DNA from 3 places in the Massilia sp. DD77 genome. Region 3 is predicted to be linked to each of the others. Evidence: predicted binding sites of a transcription regulator. Region 3 holds the regulator's gene; each other region holds the start of a gene.
What was found. The regulator FliA, encoded in region 3, starts transcription of late flagellar genes. The targets are predictions, from matches to a motif close to CTAAAGTTTNNNNNNNNNNNGCCGNTA.
Positions count from the first base shown of each region.

Region 1: a site for FliA is predicted at 3,283-3,309, ahead of V7778_RS17160 (flagellar protein FliT). Genes of this name have one in related genera too.
Region 2: a site for FliA is predicted at 2,739-2,765, ahead of fliD (flagellar filament capping protein FliD). Genes of this name have one in related genera too.

Region 1 covers NZ_JBAMDH010000027.1:76,753-81,504, forward strand. Annotated here, with positions in the region: gene V7778_RS17150 (M13 family metallopeptidase) at 1-350, opposite strand, end outside; gene V7778_RS17155 (M1 family metallopeptidase) at 403-3,039, opposite strand; gene V7778_RS17160 (flagellar protein FliT) at 3,362-3,643, shown strand; gene V7778_RS17165 (FimV/HubP-related protein) at 4,034-4,752, opposite strand, start outside.
Region 2 covers NZ_JBAMDH010000011.1:6,460-11,211, forward strand. Annotated here, with positions in the region: gene fliS (flagellar export chaperone FliS) at 1-25, opposite strand, end outside; gene fliD (flagellar filament capping protein FliD) at 52-2,703, opposite strand; gene V7778_RS08025 (flagellar protein FlaG) at 2,870-3,220, opposite strand; gene V7778_RS08030 (flagellin) at 3,306-4,752, opposite strand, start outside.
Region 3 covers NZ_JBAMDH010000055.1:5,494-10,245, forward strand. Annotated here, with positions in the region: gene V7778_RS23255 (hypothetical protein) at 41-277, opposite strand; gene flhF (flagellar biosynthesis protein FlhF) at 566-2,020, shown strand; gene V7778_RS23265 (MinD/ParA family ATP-binding protein) at 2,013-2,834, shown strand; gene V7778_RS23270 (RNA polymerase sigma factor FliA) at 2,888-3,616, shown strand; gene V7778_RS23275 (flagellar motor protein) at 3,598-4,341, shown strand; gene motD (flagellar motor protein MotD) at 4,352-4,752, shown strand, end outside.

The sequences.
Region 1 (4,752 bases), on a different contig from region 3:
ATGTAGGCCTTGTAGAAAGCGGCGACCTTGCGCGCTTCCGCGCTCGCGGCCTTGTCGGTGCCGGCGGCTTCGATCAGCTTGATGATGCGCCCGTTGGTTTCCTCTGCCAGGGCGTGCATCGAACTCCAGGAACCGCGGTCGGCCGGGATCTCGGTCTTGGCCAGCCACTCGCTGTTGGCCCAGGCGAAGAAATCGTCGCCCGGCAGCATGGCGGCGGCCGGCCTGGCCTGCGCCACGCCCGCTTCGCTTGCCTTGTCCTGCTCGGCGGCGAAGCCTGGCGCCATGGCGAAGGCGGCGCCGCACAGGGCCATGGCGACGGCGGTCTTGATTGGAGTCCAGCTGGTTTTCATAGCTTCCCTTCTCTCTTGGTGGGTGTGTTTGTCGTGCTTGTTCTCGTGCTTGTTACTTGAGCGAGGCGCGAACCTGCGGCAGCAGGCGCGCCTTTTGCGCGGCGCGGATGCGCACGCCATTGCCGACGCGCTCGGCCTCGACCACGCCCTCCGGACCGAAGTGCTTGCGCATATAGGCTTCCATCATGTCGGCGTGGCGGCTATCGGCCGAGGAGCCGACGATGCCGGCGAACCTGCTGTAGCGTCCGACCGCCTCCATGTTGTTCAGCAGGGCGTCGCGGTGGGCGGTGGCGAAGGCCCAGGTCTGGTCCAGGTGCTCGCCGGCCACGCCGTACAGCATGTAGGGAATCAGGTCCGGCGGGGTGCCCGGCGAGACCAGGGCCTGCATGGTGCGCGTGGCCAGCGCCGGGTCCTGGGCGCTGGTGAGGGCCTTGCCGAAGCGGTTGCGCTCTTCACTGGTGGCGGCCGCCGCGGCACGCGCGGCCAGGGCGTCGTAGGTGGCGGCGTCGGCGTAGCGGCCGGCGGTGCCGATGACGAAATCGATCATGGCCGGCGACACCGCGCTCGGGTCTGCCAGGTAGCGCGCGAAACGGGCCTTGCCCTCGGCGATGGCCTGCGGATCGCCGGCGCGCGCCAGCGCGGTGGCCAGCAGCGCGCGCAGTTCGGCGTCTTCCACGGGTTCGCCCGGCATTTCTTCCCAGCCCAGCTTCTCGAACTTCGGCTTGGCGAAACCGATCAGGAAGCGGCGGATCAGGGCTTGCTCGGGCTCGCCGCGCGCCAGCGATTCGAGAGTGCGCAGGTTGGACAGGATCGAATCCCACACCGCCAGGCGCGGCTCGTCGCCGTAGCTGGCGACCAGCTTCAGGTAGCCGTCCAGCTGCATGCGGCCGCTCGACACCATGCTCCAGGTGTCGGTCAGCAGCTTCAGGCGGGTGGAGTCGCGCAGCTGCGGCGCCTGGGCCGCCAGGGCCTGGAAGCTGGCCGGGTCGTAGTGCACGCGGAAATAGCCCACGCTGTAGGGGTCGACCACCAGCGCGCCTTCGCAGCTGGCCTGGGTGAAGGTCTTGCTCTGGCCGGACAGCAGCAGGGTCCAGGCCTTGCCGTTGACGGTGCCGACCTGCACCGGGATGTCCCACAGGCGTTTCTCGGCGGCCGGTTCGTCCAGGCGGTACTGCTCCTGCGACAGGGTGACCCGGCGCTTGCCGTTCTCGCAGGCCTGCTCCACCTTCACCAGCGGGAAGCCCGGCTGCCGGGTCCAGTCCGAAGCCAGTTTCTCGACCGGCTTGCCGGTCGCCTTTTCCAGCGCCTGCCACAGGTCGGCCGAGGTGGTGTTCGAATACTGGTGCTTGGCCATGTAGGCGCGGATGCCCTTGCGGAAGGGTTCCTCGCCCAGGTAGGCCTCGAGCATGCGCAGGAAAGCCTCGCCCTTGTGGTAGGTGATGGCGTCGAAGGCGGCGGCGGCCTGCTCCTCGTTGTCGACCTTGGCCTGGATCGGGTGGGTGGTCTTGCGCGCGTCCAGGTTGAGCACGTACTCGCGCTCCGCGATGCCGCTCAGGTAGGGCCGCCATTCCGGGTGGAAGTGCTGGGTGGCCTTGGCCGCCATCCAGGAGGCGAAGCCTTCGTTCAGCCACAGGTTGTCCCACCAGGCCATGGTGACCAGGTTGCCGAACCACTGGTGGGCCAGTTCGTGGGCGTTGATGTCGAAGGACATCTTCTTCACCCGTTCCGGACTGCGCTTCGGATCGTAGAGCAGGGTCGGCTCGTTGTAGACGATGGCGCCCCAGTTTTCCATGGCGCCGTTGAAGCCGCCCGGAATCGCGATCTGGTCCAGCTTGGGCAGCGGATACGGGATCCCGAAGTAGTCGTTGAAGTAATGCAGCAGCTCGCGCGAGGCGGCCAGCGGGAAAATGGCCGAGCCCTGCTTGCCCTCGGTGGTCACGATGCCGATGTCGACCCCGTCCTGCTCGCCGGCCAAACGCTCCATCTCGCCCGCCACCAGCACCACCAGGTAGCTCGGCATCTTCGGCGTGTTGCCGAAGGAGATGCGCTGCATGCCGCCGGCGAGGGATTCGCGCTTTTCGACCGGGGTGGTGGAATAGGCCTTGAAGTTGCCCGGCACGTCGACGGTCAGCTTGAAGCGGGCGCGGAAGGACGGCTCGTCCCAGGTCGGCAGCACGCGGCGCGCGTCGCTCGGGGCCATCGTGGTGGCGATCAGCTTCTTGTCCGCCCCGCCCGCCTTGTAGTTCACGTAGAACATGCCGCGCGCTTCGCGCGTGATCAGGCCGCGGAACTGGAGCGCCAATGTGTATCGACCCGGCGCCAGCGGCTGGGCGAGGTCGAAACGCAGGGTTTGCGCCTTGCGGTCCAGGATAGGTGTCAGCCTGGCCTGCTTGCCCCCTTGCCCGGACAGGCTGGCGGCCTCGATCTCCATGTTGTCGGCATTCAGCATGATGGTCGAGGTGGGCGTCAGGACCTCGATATCGACCGTCTGGCTGCCGCGGAAGCTGTTCCCGGGCACGTCGGCCACCAGGTGGGCGGTGTACTGGATCGGCACCACGTCCTTGGGCAGCTTGCCGGGGGTGGCGGCAAAAGAATATGGCGCCTCGGCATGGGCGGGGGCGACGGCGCTGGCCGCCGCAAAAGCTAGCGCAAGGGCAGCGGCGGTGCGCGTGACCGGCATGTGTCTCATAGGTCTCTCTCGTTCTTGTTCAGGCGTCCGGACTCGCGCCGGAATGCGCAACAATTCAGGCTGCACTCTAAGCAAGCGGCTTATCCTGCGCGCGCCAAATGCGACAGACTGCGAAAAACGGGGCCAAACTGCATAAAAGGGGGAATAGCGCGTACCGGCCAGCGAGGCCCACGCGGCCTATCATTGCACTATCAGCAACTTTTCTTTGCTTTGAAAAATATTCAAATATTTTTGAGAACAGCCCTAAAGTTCCCTAAAGCGCGTCCGATAACGATGTAGACAACCGGCAATCCGGCCGGCGTTTCCAGCCCTTGGTGCTCTCATGACCGCGAACGAAGTCCTCTCGATGTACGAAAACCTGGCCACCGTGACCGGCCAGATGGCGAGCGCGGCCCAGGCTGGCGACTGGAAGAACTTCGAGCAGCTCGGCGCCGAGGCCAAAGTGGAAGCGCGTGTCGCCGCCACCGGCGTGCCGGCCCTGGACGGCGCCAAGCGCCTGCGCAAGATCGACCTGCTCAAGCAGCTGATGGCCAACGACCGCGCGATCCGCGACGTGACCGATCCGTGGATGGGGCAGCTGGACCGTGCGATGCAGGCGCACTGATCGGTAACTTGCAAAAATGACAAAAGGCGCCCCGGGCGCCTTTTTTGTCGCCCTTGCCTAGGGTTGGCGGCTGCGCCGCCAACCCTAGGTCTCGATAGTCAGGCGCGGCAAGATCATCCGCCATGAAAAAAGCGCCCGCAGGCGCTTTTGGTGCAACCGAGCCGGAGGCTCAGCCGCGGAATGCGGAGAGCGAGCACCAGGTATCTCCTGGTGTCGCCTCTTGCCGGTTGCTTCCGGCGTCCACCGCCGCTGTAGGCAAATAGACTGCTTCCGGACACAGGCGTTTGTTCAACGTTCGTCTGCGGTTCGCGCCACGCTATCGGTGGTGGCTGCGCCAGACCCTGCGCCGTTTGTGATCTCGACGACCACGGATTCAGTATAACGCAAAATTTATACTTGTGTAGACGTGTCGTGCGCGACCTCTTCCAGGCTCGGCTCTGCGGCTTCCGGCGCGGCTTCCCTGGCTGCTTTTTTGCGCGCGAAACGCTGGCGCAGGCGCGCCGCCAGGGACACCGTCGGCTCCACGGCCGCCTTCTTGCGCCGCTTCGCCACCAGCATGCCGCCGCCCAGCGCCAGCAGGGCCGCGATGCCGCCGCCGATCCAGGCCCAGGGCGTCTCGTCCACCGGTTCCGGCTGGGGCTTCTTGCGCGGCTTGTGCGCCTTGGGCTTGGCCGGCTTGGCCGCGGTGACCGCCGCCGGGCTGGCACCCATTGCCACCTGCAGCACCCTGACCTTGTCCTCCAGCACGCCGATCTGCTCGCGCAGCTGGGCGTTCTTGTAGTCGAGGGCCGCGCAGACCTTCGGCGAGGCCGGTTGCACGGCAGGGGCGCAGCTGCCCGGCGCCGGGGCCGCGGCGGCGGACGCCAGGACCGCCGGCGGAGCAAGCTTCTCGGCCTTCACTGCAGACGCAAGCTTGGACTGCGGCGGCTTGGCCACAGGTGCGGGCGCGGGCTTGGCGACAAGCTCCGGCACGGGCGTCGGCACGGGCGCCTTGACCGGAGCCGGAGCTGGAGCGGGCGCCGAAGCGGGGGCCGCCGCGGCGGCCGGCACGGGCACGGGCACAGGCACGGGCGGCGGCGCCGGATTCGGATCCGGCGACAGCCACAAGG
Region 2 (4,752 bases), on a different contig from region 3:
CGCCGCGTTTCATGGTTCCAAACATGTTGCTTCTCCAGGTTTTCCGTGGGATTAGCCCGCGTTCGCGTTCAGCGCCGCAAGCTGCTGGGTCAGGTAGGCCGAGGTCGACTGCATCGACATCAGCGCGGAGTCGAGCGCAGTGAACTGGGCCCGGTAACGTTTTTCAATGCCTTCCAGGCGCGAGTTGAACTGGTCGCGCGCCGTGTTGACCGACTTGAGGCTGATGTTCAGGCCGTCCGTCTTGCTGGTGAGCAGGCTGCCCTTGCCGGTGAAGCCGGCGGCCAGGTTGGTCAGTTCGAAGGCGAAGCCTTTCGAGAAGCTGACGGTGCCGCGTTCGCCAATCACGCCGCCGGTGATCGACAGGTCGATGCCTTCGGCGGGCGAACCGGCCGCCGCGCTCAGTTTCTGGCCGTTGCCGGTCGCGGCGACGCCGCCGATCGTGCCCTCGACGTCCTTGCCGACCACCGGGGTGGCGCTGCCGAACAGGGTGGCCGGGTCGGTGCCGCTGACGGTGGCGAGCGCGATGTTCGAGGTCGAGCCGTACTTGCTCGACGAGATCGACAGGAATCCGTTGTCGTCGACCTTGGTCTCGATCGTGTCGCCGGCGCCGGCGAAGCTAGTGTTGCCGTTGACCGCCGCGCGCAGCATCGAGGCCAGCTGGGCGTTGGTATAGGTGCCGGCGGTCAGCGCGATGTCCTGCGTCTTGCTGGCGGTGACCGGGTCGGTCTGGTTGAGCGTGATGCGCCAGGTGGTGCCGGCGGCGATCGTGGTCGAACCCGACAGTGCGGCGGCGCTGGTCAGCGTACCCTGGCTGGCCAGGGTGGTGATGTTGACGCCGTAGGTACCCGGCTTGGTGGCCGCGCCCGATTTCTCGAACTTGACCATGCCGTCGGTGGCATTGCCCATCGCCGCGAACAGGCCGCCGATCTCGGCGAAATTCTCGGTGACGGCCTTGTTCAGCTTGCCGGAATCGACGGCCAGGTTGCCGTCCTTCTGGAAGGTGATGCCCACCTGGCCGAGCGTGGTCAGCTTGCCGCCCAGGCCTTCGACGGCCGCGCCGAGCTGGCGCCGCAGCATGCTCTGGATCGAGCGCACCGAGGCGTCGCCCTGCAGCACGCCGGCGGTCTTGGTTTCGGCGTTGTAGCCGGTCAGGCTCGAAATCGTCTTGTTGAGGTCGTTGTACGCCTTGACGAAGCCGTTGACGGCGGTCGAGACCGCGGCGGTATCGCGGCTGACGTTCAGGGTCGAGCTGCCGACCGCGCTGACGTCGAGCGTGACGCCCTGCACCGCCTCGGTCACGGTGGTGCTGCTGCTGCGGATATCGATGCCGTTCATGTTCAGCAGCGTGTCCTGGGCCGCGCTGGTCTGGGTCAGGCCCTGGGCGCCGCCCGGATCGTGGCCCAGCAGGGCGGCGATGTCCGGGTTGGGCGGCTGGCCGCCGTCGCCGTCGACGCCGATCTTCATCGAGGACTTGGCGCCGGTCTTGTTCGAGGTCAGCACCAGGTGATAGGGGTTGTCGCCACCGTCCGAGACGATGGTCGCGGTGACGCCGATGTTGGCCTTGTTGATGGCGTCGCGGATGCCCTGCAGCGACTGGTCGCCGGCCTCGAGGGTCACGGTGCCGCTCGCCTGTGCGCCGTCCTGCACGAAGGAGGCGCCGCCCAGGTAGCTGCCGGCGCTGCCCGCCGTCAGGCCGGCCGCGGCCGGATTGGTGCCGCCTACCAGGATCTGGGTGCCGTCGCTGGAACTCAGGGTCACGCCGGCGGTGGTGGTGACGCTCGAACCGGTGTTCGCATTGCCTACGCCCTTGGTGCCGCCGGTGACGGCGCCGCTCACGGCCTCGGTCACGGTCAGGTTGGAGCCGTCGGCCGCGGTGAACTGCAGGGTGCCGGCGGCGGCCGTGCCGCTGACGGTGATGTTGGCGGCGGCCAGCGCGGAACTCACGTTGCCGCTGGCCAGGGCCGCGTCGATGCCGGCCGCGCCGAGCGGGGTCGTGTCGTCGGTGTGGGAAACGATCTGCACGCCGCCGACGGTCAGGCCGTAGCTGGCGCCGCTGGCGACGCTGACGTCGCCGTAGCCGGCGAACAGGGACGCGCTGCTGGTGGCCGGGCCGGCCTTGGCGGTCACGCCGGTGGTCTCGCTCTTGGCGTTGATCGCTTCGGCCAGTTGGGCGGCGCTGCGGGTGGTCGCGCTGGTGGGAATGGCGGTGCCGTTGATCGACAGCGAGCCGTTGCTGATGCCGCCAGTCGCGATCGAAGGGGCGAGGGCGCTGCCGGCCACGCCGAAGTCGCCGCCGCCGATACTGCCGAACTGGAAGGTCAGGACCGTCTTGGCGCCGGAACCGATGGTCGAGCTCATGCTGGCCTTGCCGGCCGTGCTCAGGCTTTGCGCCGACGCCAGTTGCGACACGTTGATCTTGTACTTGCCCGCCACCGCGCCGGCGCCGGCGCTGCCGGTCAGGATGTCCTTGTTGCTCGAGGTGCTGCTCAGGGCGCTGAAGGTCGAGGGAGAATTGAGCGCGGTCAGGGCGCCCTGGAACACGCCCACGGCGGCGCTGACCTTGCCGAGCGCGGCCATGCGTGACTGCAGGACGGATGCCTTCTTGTCGAAGTTCGCGAGCGGCGCTGCCTCGGCTTGCATCAGCTTTGCGATGATGCCGTCGACGTCGAGCCCGGAACCGATGCCGGATGAACTGATGCCCACTTTGTTTCTCCCGTGAAAGCGATAATGTAAGTCATTATCGACAGAAGCAAACCGGACTTAAGAGTAGGAAAGGGGGCCCAATTCAAATAGTTGAGCGGGAGTTGACGAGCAGACAAGCGCAGCGTGCGTTCCCGGGCGGGAAGCACGCTGGCCATGGTGAGGAGGATCAGGCTGTTTGGCTGATCAGGAGACCGCGCATCTTGTCGATCGACTTGGCGATCTCGAGCGCTTCGACGGACGGGATCTGGCGCACGACTTCGCGCGTGCCCTGGTCGATGATCTTGACGACGATTTCCTTGCTGTCCTCGTCGATCGCGAATTCCAGGCTTTGCGAGGAGGCGCTCATGCTTTCGTTGATCTTCTTGACAGCATCGGTGACCTGCTCGCGCGAAGGCGGGGGGGCATCAAGGGCTTGCGCCGGCGCCTTGGCGGACTGCGCATTTTGCTGATCGAGCGCCGGAAGCGTGCGCTCCTCCAGCCGTGACGCCACGGGTGAACCAAGCGATTGGATGTTCATGTGACTTCCCTAGCAAAAAATCCTCGGCTGAATTTCTTCAGCCGAGGATCCGTTTTACAACACGGATGGACTAGCTAGTCCGGGATTAACCACGCAGGAGCGACAGGACGCCGTTCGGCAGCGAGTTCGCCTGGGCCAGCATCGAGGTACCAGCTTGCTGCAGGATCTGGCCGCGGGTCATTTTCGCGGTTTCAGCAGCGAAGTCGGTGTCGACGATACGGCTACGCGAAGCCGACAGGTTCTCGGTCGACGATTGCAGGTTCGAGATCGCCGATTCGAAGCGCGACTGCAGTGCGCCGTATTCCGCACGCTGGCTGTTCACCTGGCCCAGTGCTGCGTCGGCAACCTTGATGGCCAGCTGGGCGCCGTCGAAGGTGCTGATGTCGAGGTCGGCGACCGACTTCAGTTCCGACGAGCCGCTCACGTTGTCGATGTTGAAGCCGGACGGGTCGACCACGGAGAAGCTCTGCTCCGAGTCCAGCACGAGGCGGCCGGTGGCGGTTGCGCCGTTTGCGCCTTCGGTGGTTGCCGGGGTGGCGATCGGGGCGCCGTCAGCGTCGTAGGTACCCAGGGTGGCCAGGGAGGTGGCATCGGTCGACTGGTTGTCGACCTTGATGTCTTCACCGCTGGCGTTGGTCAGCTTCAGGCCGCCGTTGGCCGCATCGTAGGAAGCGGTCACGCCGGTCTTTGCCGACTGGGCATTGAAGGCGCTGACTGCCGCGGCGTAGCCGTTAGCGTCGTCAGTAGCAACCGAGAACGAGACGGTCACGGCGCTCGAGTTGTCCGAGGTGATGTCCAGCGTGTACGACTTGCCAGCGGTCGCCTTCAGCAGGGCTTCGGTCTTGGCTTCGGCGGTCACGCCGGTGTCGCCGCTCTTGCCATTGATCATGGCTGCGGTTTCCTTGGCCGATGCATCGGTCGCGATGGTGATGTCTTCCGAGCCGAGCGAACCGTTGATGGTCATGGTGCCGCCGGCAATGCCGTTGTTGGCCGATGCCGAGCTGGCCTGGACCGCGCTGCCGTCCAGACGGTTGTTGCCGTAGGTCGAGGTGGTGAAGTTCGAACCGGTCATCGAGATCAGCTGGCCTGCATTGGCGCCGACCTGGAAGTTCGCGGTGCCCATCGTGCCGTCCAGCAGCTTCTGGCCGTTGAATTCGGTGGTGCCGGCGATGCGGTTCAGTTCCGAGGTCAGTTGGGTAACTTCGGTTTGCAGGGCCTTGCGGTCGCCAGCCGAGTTCGACGAGTTCGACGACTGCACTGCCAGTTCGCGGATACGCTGCAGGATGTCGCCCGAGCTCGACAGGGCGCCTTCAGCGGTTTGGGCCATCGACACACCATCGTTCGCATTGCGGGTCGCCTGGGTCATGCCCTTGATCTGCGAGTTCATGCGGTCGGAGATCGCGAGGCCGGCAGCGTCGTCCTTGGCGCTGTTGATGCGCAGGCCCGACGACAGGCGCTGGATCGAGGTGTTCAGGGAAGCCTGCGAGGTCGACAGGTTACGCTGCGAGTTCAGGGATGCGACGTTGGTGTTG
Region 3 (4,752 bases):
ACCAGTCCCGTGCGCGCCTTGCTGTTTCAGCGTTGTAAAGTCAGCTGGGTTCGCGCAGCCACCAGTTCTGGAACCAGATCGAGAACTGCAGGAACAGGCCGGTAAGGAAGAGGAAGTCCGCCACGGCGCCGGCGCGCAGCAGGGCGCCGCCGAGGCCAGCGGCCAGGAAGAGGGTGCGCAGCAGGGGGATGCTGTTGTCGACGGCGGCGCAGCAATGGTCGATGAACGCGACAACATCAGGCGCCCGCGATTGACGCTTCGGTATCCGTGATTTCATCGGCTGCCCTTTCCATGACTGCGACCTTGTGCGCTACGTCTTCAGTATGCACCGGATTTCCTGCTCTTACAATTGCAACAAGAGGTTTGTCCCTGAATTGTGTAAGCGGCCATGTTTGCGGCCGAGAAACCGGCGTGCGGCGTAGCCGCCGAAGATCCGGAGGGCCGAATTGGCCCGGTTTCCCCATCTTGTTCCCGCGATCGTTTCCTGACGGCATCGACAATAATGCTTGCTATGGAAGGGCCATTGCGCCCACGGCGAGTCAGACATTGAAGTGCGGAGAATAAGATGAAAGTGAAGAAATTTACGGCGGCGACTTCCCGGGATGCCCTGCGCAAGGTGCGCGAGGCCCTCGGTCCTGACGCCGTCATCCTCTCCAACCGCCCGGTCGACGGCGTGGTCGAAATCCTGGCGCTCGACAACGACGACGTGGCCTCGCTGGCCTCGCCTTCGCTCGATTCGGAAATGGCCCAGCCGGCGCCGCACTTCCAGCACTTCGCCGATCCGGAACCGCTGGCCCAGGCCGCCCCGGCCTATGCGCCCGCCTTCGCGCCGCGCCGCATGGAAGAGCCGGCCCCGGTGTTCGCCGCGCGCCGCATGGAACAGGCGGCCCCGGCCTTCGCACCGGCCCGCATGGAAGAAGCCGCTTCCGAATTCGCCCAGTCCGCCCCCACCTACGCCAACCGCCGCGCCCCGGCCCCGGAGCCGGCCTTCGACATGGCCGCGATGACGTCGATGATGAGCGCCGCCATCGCCCAGGCCAAGGAATCGGCCGCCGCCGAGATGAGCGGCATGATGAACGAGATCCGCGCCATGCGCGGCCTGATGGAAACCCAGCTGGCCGAATTGTCGTGGAACGCCACCGCCCAGCGCGAGCCGCAGAAGGCCGCCGTGCTGCGCGAGATGCTGGCCGCCGGTTTCTCGGCCACCCTGGCGCGCTACCTAATCGAGAAGATGCCGGCCACCAAGGACGCGGCCGAGGCGCTGCGCTGGATCAAGACCGTGCTGGCGCGTAACCTGACCACCATCGCCAACGAAGACGACCTGCTGTCGCGTGGCGGCGTGTTCGCCCTGGTCGGCCCGACCGGCGTCGGCAAGACCACCACCACCGCCAAGCTGGCCGCGCGCTGCGTGATGCGCCACGGCCCGGACAAGCTGGCCCTGATCACCACCGACGCCTACCGTATCGGCGGCCACGAGCAGCTGCGCATCTACGGCAAGATCCTGGGCGTGATGGTGCACTCGGTGAAGGACGAGGCCGACCTGCGCATCGCACTCAAGGAACTCAAGAACAAGCACACCGTCCTGATCGACACCATCGGCATGTCGCAGCGCGACCAGATGGTGACCGAGCAGGTGGCCATGCTGAGCGAATCGGGCGCCGACGTGAAGCGCCTGCTGTGCCTGAATTCCACCTCGACCAACGAGACCCTGAACGAAGTCGTGCGCGCCTACCAGGGCAGCGGCCTGGCCGGCTGCATCATGACCAAGCTCGACGAAGCCGCTTCGATCGGCAACGTGCTCGACGTCGTCATCCGCCAGAAGCTCAACCTGCACTACATCTCGAACGGCCAGCGCGTGCCGGAAGACCTGCACCTGGCCGACCGCGCCATGCTGATCGACCGCGCTTTCCGCAACAACCGCGCGGCCGCCTCGCAATTCGGCGACGCCGACCTGCCGATGATGATGTCCGGCGCTGGTTCCCTGAACGACCGCAGCCTGCGCGAGGTGTCCCTTGGCTAGTTTCGACTTCGACCAGGCCGAAGGCCTGCGCCGCATGCTGCAGGGCCCGCGCCCGCGCATCGTGACCTTCCTTTCCGCCACGCCTGAAGACGACAAGGGCGCCATGCTGGTCAACCTGGGCGCCTCGCTGGCCCAGACCGGCAACGAAGTCCTGATCGTCGACGCCTGCGAAGTCGATTACGGCGTCGCCCGCCGCCTGGGCCTGAACCGCAAGGCCTCGCTGCTGCAGGTGGCGCGCCAGGAATGCGCGCTCAACCAGGTGATCCATCCGGCGCCCCAGGGTTTCTCGGTGGTGCCGATGGGCGCGCCGCAAGGCGGCGACGACACCCGCCGCCTGGCCAAGACCTTCGACGTGCTGGCCAAGCAGGCCGGCATCGTGATGGTCGACGGCGAACTAGGTCCGGACGGCAGCTTCCCGGTGCCGCTGATGGCCAGTTCCGAGATCGTGGTCCAGGTCTCGACCAGCGCCACCTCGATCACCAATGCGTACGCGCTGATCAAGCGCCTGTCGCAGCAGCTGGGCCGCCGCCCCTTCGGCATTCTGGTCACGGGCGCGACCGAGGCGGAAGCCAAGGTGGTATACGATAATATGTCAGCAGCGGCAACGCGCTACCTGGCCGTCAAGCTCAGTTCCATGGGTTCGGTGCCGGCCGACGAGTACCTGCACCGGGCCGCGCGCCTGGGCCGGGCCGTGGTCGACGCCTTCCCGCTCGCGGGCGCCTCGGTCGCCTTCCGCCAGCTGGCCGGCAAGTTCGCGCTGCACGCGATGCCGGGCTTCGGCAGGCAGGGGGGCGGCGCACACCTCGGCAACTAAGAGCAACGCAGAAGCGGCACCCGACAACAGAATAAGAGAACGACGCATCAAGCATGTACACGGTCAAAGGGAAAGCGGACAAGAACCATTTGCTGACGGAGCACATGCCGTTGGTGAAGCGTCTTGCCCACCACATGAAGGCCAAGCTGCCGCCTTCGGTGGAAGTGGATGACCTGGTACAAGCGGGCATGATGGGCCTGCTCGACGCCATCAACCGCTACGAGGACAACCACGGCGCCCAGTTCGAGACCTATGCGGTGCTGCGCATCCGCGGCGCCATGCTGGACGAGCTGCGCAGCAACGACTGGATGCCGCGCAGCACGCGCCAGAACATGCGCAAGGTCGAGACGGCGATGAACGAGCTGCAGCAGCGCCTGGGCCGTCCGCCGAGCGAATCCGAAGTGGCGAAATCGCTCAAGATGTCACTGGCCGACTACCAGGACCTGCTGTCCGACGGCGGCGGCCACCAGCTGGTCTATTACGAGGACTTCCGCGGCGACGACGACGACGGCAGCTTCCTCGACCGCTATGCGGTGGACGACGAGGATCCGCTGCGCAGCCTGCTCGACACCGACTTCCGCCAGGCCGTGATCGACGCCATCGACAACTTGCCGCCGCGCGAGAAGATGTTGATGGGCCTGTACTACGAAGAAGAACTCAACCTCAAGGAAATCGGCGCCGTCATGGGCGTGAGCGAATCACGGGTGTCGCAGCTGCACACCCAGGCAGTGGCGCGCTTGCGCGCGGCGCTGCGGGAGCAATTGTGGACTGGTCCAGCGTAATCGGCTTACTCCTGGCGCTGGCCGGCGTCTTCGTCGGGCATACGCTCGACGGCGGACGCTTCGCGTCGCTGTTCCAGCCGGCCGCCTTCGCCATCGTGGTGGTGGGTACCGCCGGCGCCGTGCTGCTGCAGAGCGAGCGCAGGACGTTCTTGCGCGGCATGCGCATGCTGCGCTGGGTGTTCTTCCCGCCACGCGGCGAGCGCGACAAGCTGTCGCGCGAGATCGCGCTGTGGAGCCTGTCCGCACGGCGCGACGGCCTGCTCTCGCTGGAGCAGTACATGGGCACGAAGGACCTCTACATCCAGAAGGGCCTGCGCCTGGTGGTCGACGGCATCCAGCCCGACAAGCTGCGCAGCCTGCTCGAGCACGAGATCAACGGCTACGAATTCACCCAGCGCCAGGCGGCCCGCATCTGGGAAGCGGCGGCCGGCTATGCGCCCACCATCGGCATCCTGGGCGCGGTCCTGGGCCTGATCCACGTGATGGAGAACCTGTCCGACCCTGCGCGCCTGGGCTCGGGCATCGCCGTCGCTTTCGTGTCCACCGTCTACGGGGTAGGGCTGGCCAACCTGTTCTTCCACCCGGTCGGCAACAAGCTCAAGGCCATCGTGGCGGACAAGGTGGCGCAGTACGAGATCCTGCTCGAAGTCTTCCACGACATCGCCACCGGCGACCACACGCGCGTGATCGACGAGCGCGTGGCCAGCCTGCTGGTGCGCCACTAGAGGCACCGCCATGGCGCGCAAACGCTACGATGACGGTGAGCCTCAGGAGCACCACGAACGCTGGCTGATCTCCTACGCCGATTTCATCACCCTGCTGTTCGCCTTCTTCGTCGTGATGTATGCGATCTCGATCGTCAACGAGGGCAAGTACCGGGTGCTGTCGGATGCGCTGGGCGACGCCTTCGGCGGACGCGGCGCCGCCACCACCGTCAACACCCAGGTCGAGCCGGTGCTGCCGCTGTCGCACATCATCAACCGCAAGCGCAACGAGATGGCGCGCCGCGAGCGCGAGAAGATGGGCGAGCTGGCGCGCGACCTGTCGGCAACCCTGCTGCCGCTGGTGAAGTCGGGCCAGGTGCGGGTGACCCAGAACGCGCGCGGCGTCAGCGTCGAGATCAACGCGAGCGTGCT